One region of the Nocardia sp. CS682 genome, then DNA from elsewhere that is predicted to be linked to it. Evidence: riboswitches for the same ligand, from Rfam matches in the RefSeq annotation. Region 1 holds a riboswitch; each other region holds the start of a gene.
The links. A riboswitch is a leader RNA that binds a small molecule or an ion and turns the genes downstream of it on or off. The one in region 1 is predicted to bind S-adenosylmethionine.
Positions count from the first base shown of each region.

Region 1 (4,749 bases):
CGGAATACTGACGCATTCGCCGAGTAGCCCGGCGCACCACCCGCAATCGCTCTACTCTGGTGGCATGCGCAGGTCGACATTGCCACCGATCGCCTGCCGAGTCGCGGACACCCTCATCGCCCGAGGCCATCACGGTGTCATCGTGACCCAGCCGGCCCCCACCCCCACCGTTGCGGATGCCGCGCGCACGCTCGGCGTCGACGTGGGCGCCATCACCAGCTCGCTGGTCTTCCTGCTGGACGAGGATCCGGTGCTGCTCCTGGTTTCCGGCGCGCACGAGGTAGACCTCGAGTCCACCGGAAAACGCCTGGAGGGCACCCTGACTCACGCCCCCGCCGACATGATCCGCCAGGTAACCGGCCAGCCGATCGGCGGCGTAGCCCCGGTAGGCCACCCCACCAACCTGCCCACCTGGGTAGACACCGCCCTCTCGAACCACCGCGAGGTCTGGGCCGCGGGCGGCCACCCGAACACGGTGTTCCGCACCTCTTTCCACGAACTGGTCCGGATAACCGCAGGCCTACCGATAGACGTCGATTAACGAAGCCCCGGAGTCAACCAGCCTTTCACCCCCGATCCCACTGATCTCGCAAGTACATGGGCAACTCACCGGGCACGGGCTAACTCCCACACCTCGATCCCGCCGGTTGCCAACGTCACTTGCGTCGGCACCTAGCTCTGGCCTGAATACGCGGAGAGGCGGACAGCGTAGGTTCGAGGGGTGACCGAAGCTGAACGGCCCGCCACGGATTTCCAGATCCCTGATGATCTGAGCGGGATTACTGCCGAGCAATTCCGCGCATCCATGCGCCACTATCCGGCGGGTGTCACCGTCGTCACACTGAACTCGCCGAAGGGCCCGATCGGTTTCACCGCGACCTCCTTCGCCTCGCTGTCGCTGGCACCGCCGCTGGTTTCCTTCAATATCGCGCACACCTCGTCGAGCCTCGCCGCGCTGCTCGACGCCGACTCGGTCGTCATCCATTTCCTCGGCGAACACCAGCACCACCTGGCCCAGCGTTTCGCCCGCACCGCCGAGGACCGCTTCAGCGACCGCTCCCTCTGGACCACCCTCGACACCGGCGAACCGGTCCTGCACGGCACCCCCATCTGGCTGCGCGCGACCATCCACCAGCTCATCCCGCTGGGTGACCACACCCTCGTCGTGGGTCTGGTGACCCGGGTGCACGACAACACCAACGAAACCCCCGCCGCCGCTCCCCTGCTCTACTACAACGGCCGCTACCACCGGCCCACCAAACTCGGCGACTGAGCTAAGTTTTCGACCATGGCCATCCGGCGTAGTGCCGGGCGGCCACTTTGCACGACTACCCGGTAAGGCAGGGAGCGGCGCCGGTCGGGGCCTGGGACGTGAACGGGCGGGTCTCCGGAGTGGGGTTCCAGAGGTTGTTGGTGGTGGCGTAGTTCCAGCTCGGGCCTTGTTGGACGAGCGTGGCTACGGCTTCGATGAGGCGGTCGACGTGGGCCGCCGTGGTGCCGAGGCCGATGCTGGCGCGGAGGGCGCCGTCGAGGTCGAGGCGGGCGAGCAGCGGGTGCGCGCAGAAGCGGCCGTCGCGGACGCCGATGCCGTGTTCGGCGGACAGATAAGCGGCGACGTGGCCCGGGACGAAACCGTCCAGGGTGAAGGCGACGATGCCGACGGTGTCGGGGGCGTCGGTCCAGATGCGCAGCAGGTTGACGCCGGGGATCGCGGCGAGACCGTCGCGCAGCCGGTCGGCGAGGTGGTGTTCGTGGGCGGCGAGGGTTTCCGCATCGATCTCACAGAGCGCGTCACAGGCGGCGGCGAGGGCGGCGGCCCCGAGCACGTTGGGCGAACCGCCCTCGTGGCGCTGCGGCGCGTGCGCCCATTCGGTGCCCGCGGTGGTGACCTCGCGGACCGCGCCACCACCGGCGAGGTACGGCTCGGCGTTGTCGAGCCAGTCGCGGCGGCCGACGAGCACGCCCGCGCCGAACGGCGCGTACAGCTTGTGGCCGGAGCAGGCGAGGTAGTCGATGCCGGTGTCACGCAAACTGATTCGCCGGTGCGGCGCGAGCTGGGCGGCATCGACGAGGATGCGGGCGCCGCACTGGTGGGCGACGGTGGCCAGCCGCTCCAGCGGCAGCACCTCGCCGGTGACATTGGACGCGCCGGTCACCGCGAGCAGCGCGGCGGGCTTGCTGCACAGCTCGGCGACCAGCCTGCCGATGGTCTCCTCGACGGTGGCCCCGGCCTGCACGACGCGGCGGCCGTGCTTGGTCCAGGGCAGGAAGTTCGCGTGGTGCTCGATATCGAGCACCACAGTGTCGCCGGGCACGCAGGACGCGAGCAGGTTCAGCGAGTCGGTGGTGTTGCGGGTGAAGACCACCACCTGGTCGTCGGCCGCGTCGAGGAACCGGGTGACCGAACCGCGGGCCGCCTCGTAGCACTCGGTGGAGATCCGCGACGCGTAGCCCGCGCCGCGGTGCACGCTCGCGTAGAACGGCAGCAGCTGCTGCACCCGGTCGGTGACCTGCGCCAATGCGGGCGCGCTCGCGGCGTAGTCGAAGTTGGCGTAGGTGGTCGTCCCGCCTTGGACGAGCGGCACCTGGAGATCGTCGCCGGAAACCCGGGCAAGGGGGGCACAGTTCTGGGTTACCACAGCAGTCATCACGAAAATCCCATCGGCTCCGGGACCCGCAATCAGGAGATTCGTCGAGTCCGCGCTTGCCGCGCCCGGTCGGGCGTCGGCCTGGTCGTCACCCGGAGCACCCCACCGCGGAGGAGGGTTGCCGACCAGCAAGCCGGGGCTGAACGCTGGTACTCATGACCTGACCAGAGATTGGCAGATGAGAACCCGAGCTGTCAAGACCAACGGCCGGGTGGGCGCGGCGGCGGAAATGCGTTGCCAATCCGGCGGCATTGGGGTCACATCATTGGGTGTCGCTTTCCCTGCTGCTGAGCTTTATCGGTCTGTGCGTGCTGCTGTCGATCACGCCGGGCCCGGACTCGTTCCTGGTGCTGCGGTTTTCGCTGGTGGACGCGCGACCCGGGATCGCCGCGGCGATCGGGTCGGCACTCGGCGGGATCTTGTGGGCGGTCGTGGTCGCGGCCGGCGTCGCGGCGCTGCTGGAGCAGTCGGCGACCGCGTATCGAGCGCTCAAGGTGATCGGCGGAATCTACTTGGTGTACTTGGGGATTCGCGCGTTGATCGATCAGCGGCGGCAGCGCAGGGCCGCGCGGGCAGCCGACGGCGTCGGGGTTCTGGCGGACAATGCGGCGGGCACCCGGACATCGGTTCGCTCAGCGTTCACCGCGGGGGTCGTCTCGTGCATGTTCAACCCGAAGGTCGGCCTGTTCTATCTCGCGGTGCTGCCTCAGTTCCTCACCGAGGTCACCTTCGTCAACACCCTCGCCCTCGGTGCCATCGAATCGGTGATCGCCGCGGTAGAGATGGTGCTCTTGGCCTTGGTCGCCTCCCGCGCGGTCGCGCTGCTGCGCCGCCCGAAGATCCGGGAGCGGCTCGAACAGGCCAGCGCCGCCATTCTCACCGCCCTCGGCGTGGGTACCGCCGCCTCCGCGGCCTGACCGCTGCGGCGCGAAACGCGCTGAGCTGCAAGATCACCAGCGGGATGAGGGGAATCACAGCGGCGCGTGCGGGGCGGCCCAGCGACCGCCCGGCGAACCCACCGGGTAACCCGCCCACCAGGCGTTGCTTCGGCGCGTCCGACGGAAATCGCCACGACCTGCAACAACCTCGCCCACTACCGCCAGCGCGGCAACCGCGGCGGTGAACAACAAACGTCGACAACCCCGAGTACCGTGGACAACTGGTCACCATGGTGTTTGCCCATTGGTAACCCAGCTATGACACAACAACACCAGGGAAGTGCGAGGCAGGTCGAATGGGAGGTGGGCAGGGCGTCATGCTCCAGCCACAGGTTGACGCGACGGTACACCCGCTACTACGGACCGCGCACACGCCACCGGCCCGCACCCTCGTCGACATCCTGACCGCTACCGCACTGACCCATCCCGACGCACCCGCCATCGATGACGGCGACACGGTGCTCACCTATCTCGAACTCGTGGTGGAGATCGAGAAGACGATGGCCCGCCTCGCCACCGCGGGCGTGCGCCCGGGCGACCGGGTCGGCGTGCGGATGCCGTCGGGCTCGCGCGAGCTCTACCTCACCATCCTCGCCGTCCTGTACGCGGGCGCCGCCTACGTGCCGGTCGACGCCGACGACCCGGACGAGCGCGCCCAGCTGGTCTTCGGCGAGGCACAGGTCACCGCGATCGTCACCGCGGCGGGTATCGAGACGACACCGGCGGGAATCCGTGCGGCAGCGGACAATCCGGCCGACGCCGCCACGAGCACCCTGCCCACCCCCGCCGACGACGCCTGGATCATCTTCACCTCCGGCTCCACCGGAACACCGAAAGGTGTTGCGGTGACCCACCGTAACGCCGCCGCGTTCGTGGACGCCGAGGCCAGGCTCTTCCTGCCGGACGCCCCGATCGGCCCCGGCGACCGCGTGCTCGCCGGACTCTCGGTCGCCTTCGACGCCTCCTGTGAGGAGATGTGGCTGGCCTGGCGCAACGGCGCCTGCCTCGTCCCCGCCCCGCGCGACCTGGTCCGCACCGGCGCCGATCTCGGACCGTGGTTGGTGCGCCGGGAGATCAGCATCGTCTCCACCGTGCCGACGCTGGCCGCGACCTGGCCCGCCGAGGCGCTGGACGCGGTGCGGTTGTTGATCTTCGGCGGTGAG
Region 1 covers NZ_CP029710.1:5,088,892-5,093,640, reverse strand. The annotation lists gene DMB37_RS22970 (2-oxo-4-hydroxy-4-carboxy-5-ureidoimidazoline decarboxylase) at 1-11, shown strand, start outside; gene DMB37_RS22965 (YbaK/EbsC family protein) at 65-541, shown strand; gene DMB37_RS22960 (flavin reductase family protein) at 722-1,273, shown strand; gene DMB37_RS22955 (aminotransferase class V-fold PLP-dependent enzyme) at 1,329-2,648, opposite strand; SAM riboswitch class IV at 2,696-2,809, opposite strand; gene DMB37_RS22950 (LysE family translocator) at 2,918-3,565, shown strand; gene DMB37_RS22945 (Pls/PosA family non-ribosomal peptide synthetase) at 3,904-4,749, shown strand, end outside.

Region 2 (4,749 bases), 4.2 Mb from region 1:
AGCGATGAGGACCCAGGGGGAAAGCCATCCCCGCAGGTCACCCAGGACGAAGATGCCGACGGCCGACACGACGGCGAATGCGACAACGACCTGTCCGGCCCAGTCCGTACCGCCGGTGGTGTCCGGCGGTACCCGGGGACGGCGAAGGCAATTGCGACCAGGGCCGCGAGGCCGAGCGGAATGTTGATCCAGAAGATCGACTGCCAGCCCAGACTGGGCACCAGCAGACCGCCGAGCACCGGACCGATGGCCAACCCCAGGCCGTTCACCGAGTACAGCCAGCCGATGGCCTTGCCTCGATCCCCCGGCGGAAAAAGCGATTCCACCAGCGTCGAGGTACTGGTGTAGAGCACGGCACACGCCGCACCCTGCACGAAGCGCGCGACGAGCAGGATGCCGATCGACGAGGCAGCCGCCGCCCCCGCCGACGCGACCACGAACAGGGCGAGCCCGAACAGCAACACCTTTCGGCGTCCGAGGTGATCGGCGACGCGCCCCGCCGTGACCATGAACATGGACAGCGCCATCAGGAAAACACCGAGGGTCAGTTCGGTATTCGACGTACCGGCCTGCAAGTCGGCCCCGATGGCGGGCAGCGCGGTGGTGACGATGGTGAGGTCGATGCACCCGAGGAACGACGCCACCGCCAGCCCGCCGAACCCGATGACCCGCCGCTTGGCCGGGATCTCGAGCGTCACAGCTGTGCCTCCGCCGCGGCGTTCAGCGCCGACTTGCGCTTCTTGAATCGCAAAGGGAGCCAGGCGACGCGATCCGGATGCTCGGGTTCGACGAACAGTTCCCGCGTGCGCCCCATCGCGGCGGAGATGCGCTGCGGGTAGATGACGAAGTCGAAACCCTCGTGCGCCCACAGCGGCATGATGATCGGGCATTCCTCCAAAAGATATGCGCGGCAGGAGGTCCGGACCGCGTCCTGGTCGACGTCGGGTTCGCGCGCCAGCCGCCGCTCGATGAATCGGTCGATGGTGCTGTCGATGGCATGCCGATACGGCTCGTCGGTCTCGTAGGCGTGCTCGATGGCGTCGTAGAGATCGCCGTACCGGGGATGGGACAGCGCGAAGTCCCAGCGCAGAATGTTTGTCGGGCAGTCGATCTGGTCCAGATAGCTTTGGTTACGGGCGATCCATTGGTCGCCGGCGATGCGCGCACGAGCGTGCCGGTCTCTATCGGTGCCGCCGCTGAGGTTGTGCCGCTGCAAGGTGTCCGCGACGGCGATCGCGCAGCGCCCGAAGTTCGAGCGATTGATCAAATCGATGGTCGCGGCGAGCTTTTCACCCTCGTGATAGTCCGCGCCGACGCTGACCAGCAGAACGGTGGAGCGGCCGTCTGTGGTGATGCCGTCCGAGCGTAGGTCGTAGGCGGCCTTGTGCGACGCCGAGAGCAGCGTAGTCGTGGTCATCAGCTCCACACCTTCAGCGACGCGGCGGGATCGGTGACTCCGATGAAGAGGCCGATGGTGATGCGGGGGCGGTCCTGGGAAGGCGCGACCGCGTGCACCCGGCGCGGATCGATGAAGATCGCATCGCCCACGCGCGGCGTGATGACCAGCGCCGGATCGCCGACCGCGGCACGGTCGATGCCGTATACGCGGTCGCCGGATCGGTCGCGATACTCGCGCTCATCGGGATAGTCGTCCCAGATCTGTAATTCGCCGCCCCGCTCCGGCACGTCCAAATAGACATTCACCGACAGTTGCCGAGTGATCCGAATATCGAAGTCCGACGGCAGGTTGCGGCCCACATTGTCGGTGTGCGGCTCCAGATCCACCCCCGCCAGCTGGTAGCGCGCAACACCGGCGAAGAAGGCCTGCCCATTGCGCCGCAGCAAACTCGCGCCGGCCGGCCAGATCTCGTCGAGCAGTAGCCGCAGGTCGTCCGCGGGATACGAATACGGCGAGGCGATATCGCGCAGCCGATCGATATTGTCGCGCGCCTCGTCGAAGTACCGTCCGCGCCCGGCGTCGGTGCTCGTCTCCGAGAACGCGTGCCCGATCCGCCGGAACTGCGGGTCGGTGGCGAGCGGGCCGTGGTCCTGCCTGCCGACGAAGGCCTTACGCAGGTGGTCGAGCGCGTCCGGCCGGACGAAGCCGGCGAGCCGCACCGCGTGCACGTCGCCGTTCAGCAGTGCGGTCAGTGATTCGTGGTCGAATCCCTGCCTGGTGGTGTCCAGCACGCGGTCTCCGAGAGTTGGCGTGGCCGTGGTCATGTCGTTCCCCTCTGGTTGTCGCTCGATGGACCGGGCACAGGCCCGGGCAGGAGAAGGGAGGGCGTTTCGGACATGAGTCGACCCCCGTCTCTCGAGGGGCTCCAACACACCGACGGAGCCCGCGCTTGCCCGGACCGCATTACGCGGCTCGGCCTGGTCTTGACCCGGGGCACCCCGCCGCGGTTGGAGGGTTGCCGGCCAGCTAGCCGGGGACTTGACGCTGGCACTCTTGACCTGAGGTAAGCGTGCCGCCCGTCAGAAGCGTTGTCACGCTTTAGAATCGCGCTGAGTTATGAATCCGGATGGAAGGAATTCAACCCGGCGGTGCGGGACGTCGCACCAGGTCAACCCCCTAGCAGGCCGAGGCCGCGCAGTTCGAGTGCGGCCAGTCGGCGCACTGTGTCGTCGTCGCCGCGCCGCCAGGCGTCGACCACATCCGGGTCGATCCGGTTCAGTTTGCGCAGCGGCTGATTGGCGAGGGCGCGCAGGGCGAGCAGATCGCGTCCGCCGGGGACGGCGCGCAGGCGGGCTGCTGTTGCGGCCCTGCGCATCCAGCGCACCCGCAACGGAAGCCAGAGGAACAGCACCAGCCCGAGCGGGACGATCAGTAATCCGATGGCGAGGGCCATGGCGAGATCGTTGACCAGGGCCTGCTGGTCGCTGCCTGCCTCCGCCATCGACCGCGCCGCCGCGGCCGCGCGCTCGAACGGGGAGGTGAGATCGTCGCCCACCATCGGTACCCGGCCGACCTTGCGGCCGATGTCACCGAGGCTGTCGGCCATGCCGCCGCCCGCACCTTCCAGCTTCTGGCCGGGCACGCCGAGCTTCTGCACCAGGTCGTGCACCCACAGCGCAGCCATGACCGAGGCGTATACCCAGGCCACTACCAGCAGATCCGTGACCAATTGACGGGCGGCGACGGGAGCCCGATCGGCATAAATCCTCACCCGCTCGGAATTCCCCGGCGGGTCGATCGAAAACAGCACGTTCCCCCGCTCGAGGGCGCGGCAATACCGTTCAGAGAGTCCCTCGGCGCGCCGATCGCCACAGATCGACTTCGCCGTCATCATCGAGCAGCGCGTCGATTTCGGCGAGCTCGTCGGCGCTGAATTCGAGATTGTCGAGGGCGGCGACGTTCTGCTCGAGCTGATCGGTGGTGGACGCACCGATCACCAGTGAGGTGACCCGGTCGTCGCGCAGCGCCCAGGACAGCGCCAGTTGCGCCAGCGTCTGCCCGCGCCGGTCGGCGACCGCGGCGAGCTTGCGCAACCGATCGATCATCGCCGGGGTGAGTAATTCGTTCTGAAACGACTTACCTTGGGCAGCACGAGATTCCGGTGGAATGCCGTCGAGGTACTTCGAGGTGAGCAGCCCCTGTGCGAGCGCGGTGAAGCCGATGACGCCGAACCCTTCCGTACCGGCCGCGTCGAGCAGACCCTCGGTCTCTATCCACCGGTTGAGCATCGAGTACGACGGCTGATGGATAAGCAGGGGAGTGCCGAGTTCCCGCAGCATGGTGGCGATGGTGACCGAATCCTGTGCGGTATACGAAGAAATTCCTACGTAGAGCGCTTTCCCCTGACGGACAGCGGTATTCAGCGCCGCCGCGGTCTCCGCCAGCGGAGTCGTCGGGTCGAACCGGTGCGAATAGAAGATGTCGACATAGTCGAGCCCGAGCCGGGTCAGCGACTGATCGAGTGAGGCGAGCAGATACTTGCGCGACCCGCCGCCCTGCCCGTACGGACCGGGCCACATATCCCAGCCCGCTTTGCTGGAGATGACGAGTTCGTCGCGGTACGGTGCGAGATCCTCGCGCAGAATGCGTCCGGCGTTGATCTCCGCCGCGCCGTACGGTGGCCCGTAATTGTTCGCCAGGTCGAAATGCGTGATGCCCAGATCGAAGGCGCGCAATGCGATTTCGCGCTGGGCGAGGTAGGGGCGGTCGTCCCCGAAGTTGTGCCAGAAGCCGAGCGAGAGCAGTGGCAGATCCAGGCCCGAGCGTCCTGACCGGCGATAACGCATCGCGCCGTCGTACCTGGCCGGTTCGGGAACATATGCCATCGAGATCTCCTCATCAGCTGCACGGACGGTCCCATACTGCCTGACCGGTGTGCGGTGCCGACCCGAGCCCGGCGGATCGGCAATCCGCGAATCCATTCCCCAGTTATTCCTCAGTCGAGTTGCCGGACCAAATGTGGTTCCTTGATGAGGAATTCGACAGACCGAAGCGCGGCCCGCGCCGTCCGGGTCGAAATCGCGAACCACTCGAGGAGCTTTGCCATGCCCTTGTTACGACGCATGTTCGCAATCATGCTCGGCGCGTTGATCATCGTCGCGATGTCGGTCGCGACCGGATCGGCCGCCCCCACCGAAGAACGAGAAGTGTTCTCCCCGGACGGCACCATCGCTCGCGTGGTCCTGCCGGTCCGCCCGGAAGCCCCGGCGCCGCGCTCGGCGGTGCAGGCCGACGTGGTGACGATCCAGCAGACCGGGCCGTCCAGTCAGCGGTTCGATCTGGTGTTCGTC
Region 2 covers NZ_CP029710.1:412,333-417,081, reverse strand. The annotation lists gene DMB37_RS01950 (MFS transporter) at 1-36, opposite strand, end outside; gene DMB37_RS41160 (MFS transporter) at 1-698, opposite strand, end outside; gene DMB37_RS01940 (tRNA-dependent cyclodipeptide synthase) at 695-1,417, opposite strand; gene DMB37_RS01935 (2OG-Fe(II) oxygenase) at 1,417-2,223, opposite strand; SAM riboswitch class IV at 2,340-2,458, opposite strand; gene DMB37_RS01930 (hypothetical protein) at 2,568-3,170, opposite strand; gene mgrA (L-glyceraldehyde 3-phosphate reductase) at 3,241-4,284, opposite strand; gene DMB37_RS01920 (M64 family metallopeptidase) at 4,504-4,749, shown strand, end outside.
Region 2: another riboswitch for S-adenosylmethionine. It lies ahead of DMB37_RS01935 (2OG-Fe(II) oxygenase); the one in region 1 lies ahead of DMB37_RS22955 (aminotransferase class V-fold PLP-dependent enzyme).

Region 3 (4,749 bases), 2.0 Mb from region 1:
GCGCTCCTCGGTCACCGTCACGTTGGAGATGAAGGCGTCGACCTCACCGGAGTCGATGCGCACGAAGTTCTGCGCCCAATCCGCCACCCGCACATCCAGTTTCAGGCCGAGAATGTCGGCCACCAGCGACGCGAAGTCGACCTCCGAGCCGACTACGGTCTTGTCGTCGTCGGCGTAGAAACGCAGCGGCGGCGCGGTACCGGACGAGCCGGTCACCACCAGGGTGCCGCGGTCGCGAATGGCTTGCGGCACTTCGGCGGCGATGCTGTCCACCTTCGCGGCGCGGACACGGCCGGCCTGCGCGGCGGAGAGGTCGAAAGTGATTGCACCAGTGGGCGCGGATTCCGCGTCGGGATCGGTGCAGCCGGTGGCCAGCAGTACGACCGCGGTCGCGGCGGCGGTGGCCAGGGCGGAGAGCTTCATCGGAAACCTGTTCATCAGCGGACTCGGGAAAGGAAGGCGCGGGTGCGCGGGTGGCGCGGATTGTCGAGGACCGCATCGGGCGTCCCCTGCTCGACGATCGCGCCTGCGTCGAGAAACACGACGGTGTCGGCGATCTCCCGGGCGAAGCCGATCTCGTGGGTGACGATCACCAGTGCGGTGCCGCCGTGCGCGAGATCGCGGATCACGTCGAGTACCTCGCCCACCAGTTCGGGGTCCAGCGCGGAGGTCGGTTCGTCGAACAGGATCACCCTGGGGCGCAAGGCAAGTGCCCGCGCGATCGCCACCCGCTGCTGCTGCCCACCGGACAGCCTGCGCGGGTAGGCGTCGGCCAGCTCGCCGATGCCCACTCGTTCCAGCAACACCCGCGCCTCGGCCTCGACCTCCTTGCGGTCGCGGCGTTGCGCGGAAAGCGGTGCGAGCGTGACATTGTCGAGCACCGTCAGATGCGGGAAGAGATTGAAGTTCTGGAACACGAACCCGATGCGGGAGCGCTGCTTGCGCACCTCGCGGTCGGGCAGCGCGCGCAAGGTGTTGCGGCGCAGCCGATATCCGATCAGCTCACCGTCGATGCGCACGGTGCCCGCGTCCAGGGCCTCCAGGTGGTTGAGCACGCGCAGCAAGGTGGACTTGCCGGAGCCGGACGGGCCGATCACCGTCACCACTTCGCCGGAGCGCACCGTCAGATCGACCCCGCGCAGGACCTCCTGCGCGCCATAGGATTTGCGGACGCCGCGGACCTCGACGGCGGGCGCGGCGGTCATCGGGTCGCTCCGCGCGGTGCGGTGGCGCCGGATTCGGCGACCTCGCGCAGCTTCTGCCAGGCCCGGTGGACCGGTGACGGCGGTGGCGTGCGCTGAGTGCCCTTGGCGTAGTGCCGTTCGATGTAGTACTGCGCCACCGAGAGAATGGTGGTGAGGACGATGTACCAGGCGGTAGCCACCAGCAGCAGCGGCACCACCCGCCCGTTGCGTCCGTAGATGACCTGGACCTGGTAGAACAGCTCCGCGATCGCCATCACCGACACGATCGAGGTGCCTTTGAACAGGCTGATCACCTCATTGGTGGCATTGGGCAGGATCGACCGCATGGCCTGCGGAACCACGATGGTGCGGAACTGGCGCACCCGTGGAATGCCCAGCGCGGCAGCGGCTTCCAGCTGTCCGGCATCGACGGAGATGATGCCCGCCCGGATGATCTCGGCCGAATACGCCGCCTGATGCAGCGCGAGTCCGATCACCGCCGCGGTGAATCCGCTGATCACGCCGTTCACCTCGAAGGTGAAGAACGCGGGTCCGAACGGGATGCCGACCGACAACGTGTTGTACAGGTAGGCGATGTTGAACCAGAACAGCAGTTGCACGATGAGTGGAATCGAGCGGAACGCCCAGATGTAGCACCAGGAGATCACCCGCAGCACCGGGTTGCTGGACAGTCGCGCGATGGCCAGCGCGGTGCCGAGCAGGAAGCCGAGAGCGGTACCCCACGCGGTGAGTTCCAAGGTCACCTTCAGTGCGGCGAGCACCGACTTCGCCGTGATGTACTGCGCGAAGGTCGGCCAATCCCAGCCGGGATTGGTGACCAAGCCGTGGATGAACTGTGCGAGCAGGATGAGCGCGATCGCACTGACCACCCACCGCCACGGGTGCCGTGTCTTGGCCACGGTGGGTGCGGCATCCTCGGTATCGGGCAGGTGAGTCGTAGTGGCAACCGGATCGTCGCCGGCGTCGGTGTCGCCGGGCACGGCGGTGGCGGACGCACTCATGTCGAGGTCCTTCGGAAGAACGAACGAGACCGCACCACATCGGGCCGCGGTCACATCACCCGGCCAGCGACGGGTGCACAGACTGGCTGCGGGTCAGCCCCGACAGCTCGCGGAGGTCACCTTGCACTGATCGATGTGGCGACGGCCCCAGCGGGTGCCCGGGGCAGCGGAAATGGTCACTTCGGTTCCTCCATCGGTCCCGGCGGAAGCACCCGCACCCGGTGAACCGGGGGGTTGCTGCGACGTCGACGAGCCAGGTCTCTCGGTCGCTCTGGATGGTTGTCGCCGATCCGGACACCGGCTGATGTCAGGGTCGGGCCGAATTATCATGCCCAGCAGGCGAACCCTGGGACAAGGGAACTAATCACCGTGAGCGTAAACCTCGCCGCGGGCCGGATATCGGGGGTGCCGCCGCGGTGTGGGCGCAGGGACACGCCGATGGCTTGCCGTCGCCTATATCGCCTGTTCACAGCGTTTGCGGAGTACCGTCAGCCTTCGATTGCGTCGATGATGAGGGAGGTCTCCGTGGCTGTACCGCGCCGTTCGACCATACTGTCCGCCGTCGCGAGCTGCTCGGTCGCGCTGGCGCTCGCCGCACCGACGGCAGGTGCCGCTCCGGCGCCGCCTGCCGCGGCCGACCGTCCCGCCCAGACCGGCACCAGCACGCTCAGCGAGCTGTTCGGCGTCTACAACACCGCGGTCGACGGCTTGCGCGCCGCAGGCATGCAGCCGTTCCTCTACCCGACCGCGTCCGCGTACTGCCTCAACGGCACCTCCCTCGGCCTCGCCCCGGCGGTGGCCGCCGCCGTGCCCGGCCCGTGGCCCAAGACCACGATCGCCATCCCCGGCCTGGACCTGGCCGCCGTCAAGGCGGGCCAGACGATGTTCACCTTCGTGCCCTACGGCCTCGGCCAGGACGGGCCGGACACCACCGGCATGCAGGTCGCCTGGCTGAACCTGACCAGCGGTCGCGGCGGCATGGCATCGATGGGCCCGTTGTCCACGGTGTTCCGCGCGATGATCCCCGCCGAAGTCCCGGCCGCCCTGCGTCCGATGGCCGAACGCGCCATCCAGGACTTCTTCTTCGCCGCCTTGCCGATGGGCGGAGTCCGCGCGGTACCGGTCGACACCGGTCAAGGCACCGTGCTGGCTGCGGTCTTCGGCACGGTCGAAAACGGCGGCAAATCGTGCTTCTTCCTGCCGACGGTGGGGATCACCGAGGTCCCCTAGACCGCGCGACCTTTCCAGCGCAACGTGCCCCGTCGTCGAGCGCGATGGGAGCGTGCCCACAGCACGAGGTATGCGCCCACCGAGAACGGGTGAGCAAGGGCCGCAAGGACATCGGTGCGGGCGAGTGGACCGCCGGTCTCGGTGGAGCGAGCCAGCAGCCTACCGGTGACCGCGGCCACATAGCCGAAGAGACCGACCCGGCGGAGAGCGCCATGGCCACCGAGTGCGGCCAACGGCGGCAGCCAATAGGCCAGGGCGGCAAGGGTCCCCACGGTCGCGCCACCCGCGACGGTGCCGCCGTATGCCGACCACAGCCAGCGGGTGTAGCCCGCGTCGAGTTCGGCTGCGCCCTCGTACATCCGGGTGCTCGCCAGGCGTCCTGCGGCGACGAGCACAGTGGGTTGCCCTGCGCGGCGCAGTGTTCGGGCGATGTCGAGATCCTCGGTCGCGCTGGCGGCGACCGAGGCATGCCCGCCGATGGCGCGGTAGGCGGCGGTATCGAACGCCAGGAACTGCCCGCAGGCAACCGAAGTGGACGGTCGCAGGCTCCGATCGGCCACCGCGATCGGCAGTGTCGCGGCCCACGACCAGCACAGCAGCGGCTGCACCAGTGCCTCGACCGGCGATTGCGCCCGTTGCCTCGGCCACGGTGAAACCAATGCGACCCGCCGCCTGCGCAACTCGCCGACCGCCGCCGCGATCGCGCCGGGTGCCATCCGCACATCCGCGTCCACGAAAACCAGCACCGGAGTCACCACCGAATCGGCCAGTCGCACACACGCGGCAGCCTTACCGGTCCAGCCGGGCGCGGGCGCGGTCTCGTTTCGCAGCACCGTGATTCGCGGATCTCCGGCCGCCGCGTCGACCGCCACCGCAAAGGTGTCGTCATCCGACGCGTCATCGAGAATCACCACACTCATGCGGGTCACCCCGCGCTGCGCCCGCAGATCGGCGATCAATCCCGGCAGTCGCGCCGCCTCGTTCCGAGCGGGCACGCACACGGTCACCGGCTCGACCACCTCGATCGGGCTCGCGACCAATTGCCGCACCGTAATCCGGTTGTACAGCGCGATTCCAGCGCCGACCACCGAAATCCCGGCGCCGGCCCAGGTCAGCCCGGACCATCCGCTGATCGGGCTCCTGCGCAACGCGAGTCGGCCCTCGCTCAGCGGCCCTGCTTGACCGTTTTCCACCAGCGACTCCAGGAGAGGCCAGTGGGGGCGCCCGGCGCGGGCGGGTTGCGATCCATGTAGGCCATGGCGGCGATGACGGCGGCGACGGCCAGGGTGATGCCGCCGACGATGCCAGCCCAG
Region 3 covers NZ_CP029710.1:7,086,314-7,091,062, forward strand. The annotation lists gene DMB37_RS32070 (ABC transporter substrate-binding protein) at 1-438, opposite strand, end outside; gene DMB37_RS32075 (amino acid ABC transporter ATP-binding protein) at 438-1,205, opposite strand; gene DMB37_RS32080 (amino acid ABC transporter permease) at 1,202-2,206, opposite strand; SAM riboswitch class I at 2,394-2,488, opposite strand; gene DMB37_RS32085 (hypothetical protein) at 2,732-3,436, shown strand; gene DMB37_RS32090 (glycosyltransferase family 2 protein) at 3,433-4,569, opposite strand; gene DMB37_RS32095 (DUF3153 domain-containing protein) at 4,602-4,749, opposite strand, start outside.
Region 3: another riboswitch for S-adenosylmethionine. It lies ahead of DMB37_RS32080 (amino acid ABC transporter permease); the one in region 1 lies ahead of DMB37_RS22955 (aminotransferase class V-fold PLP-dependent enzyme).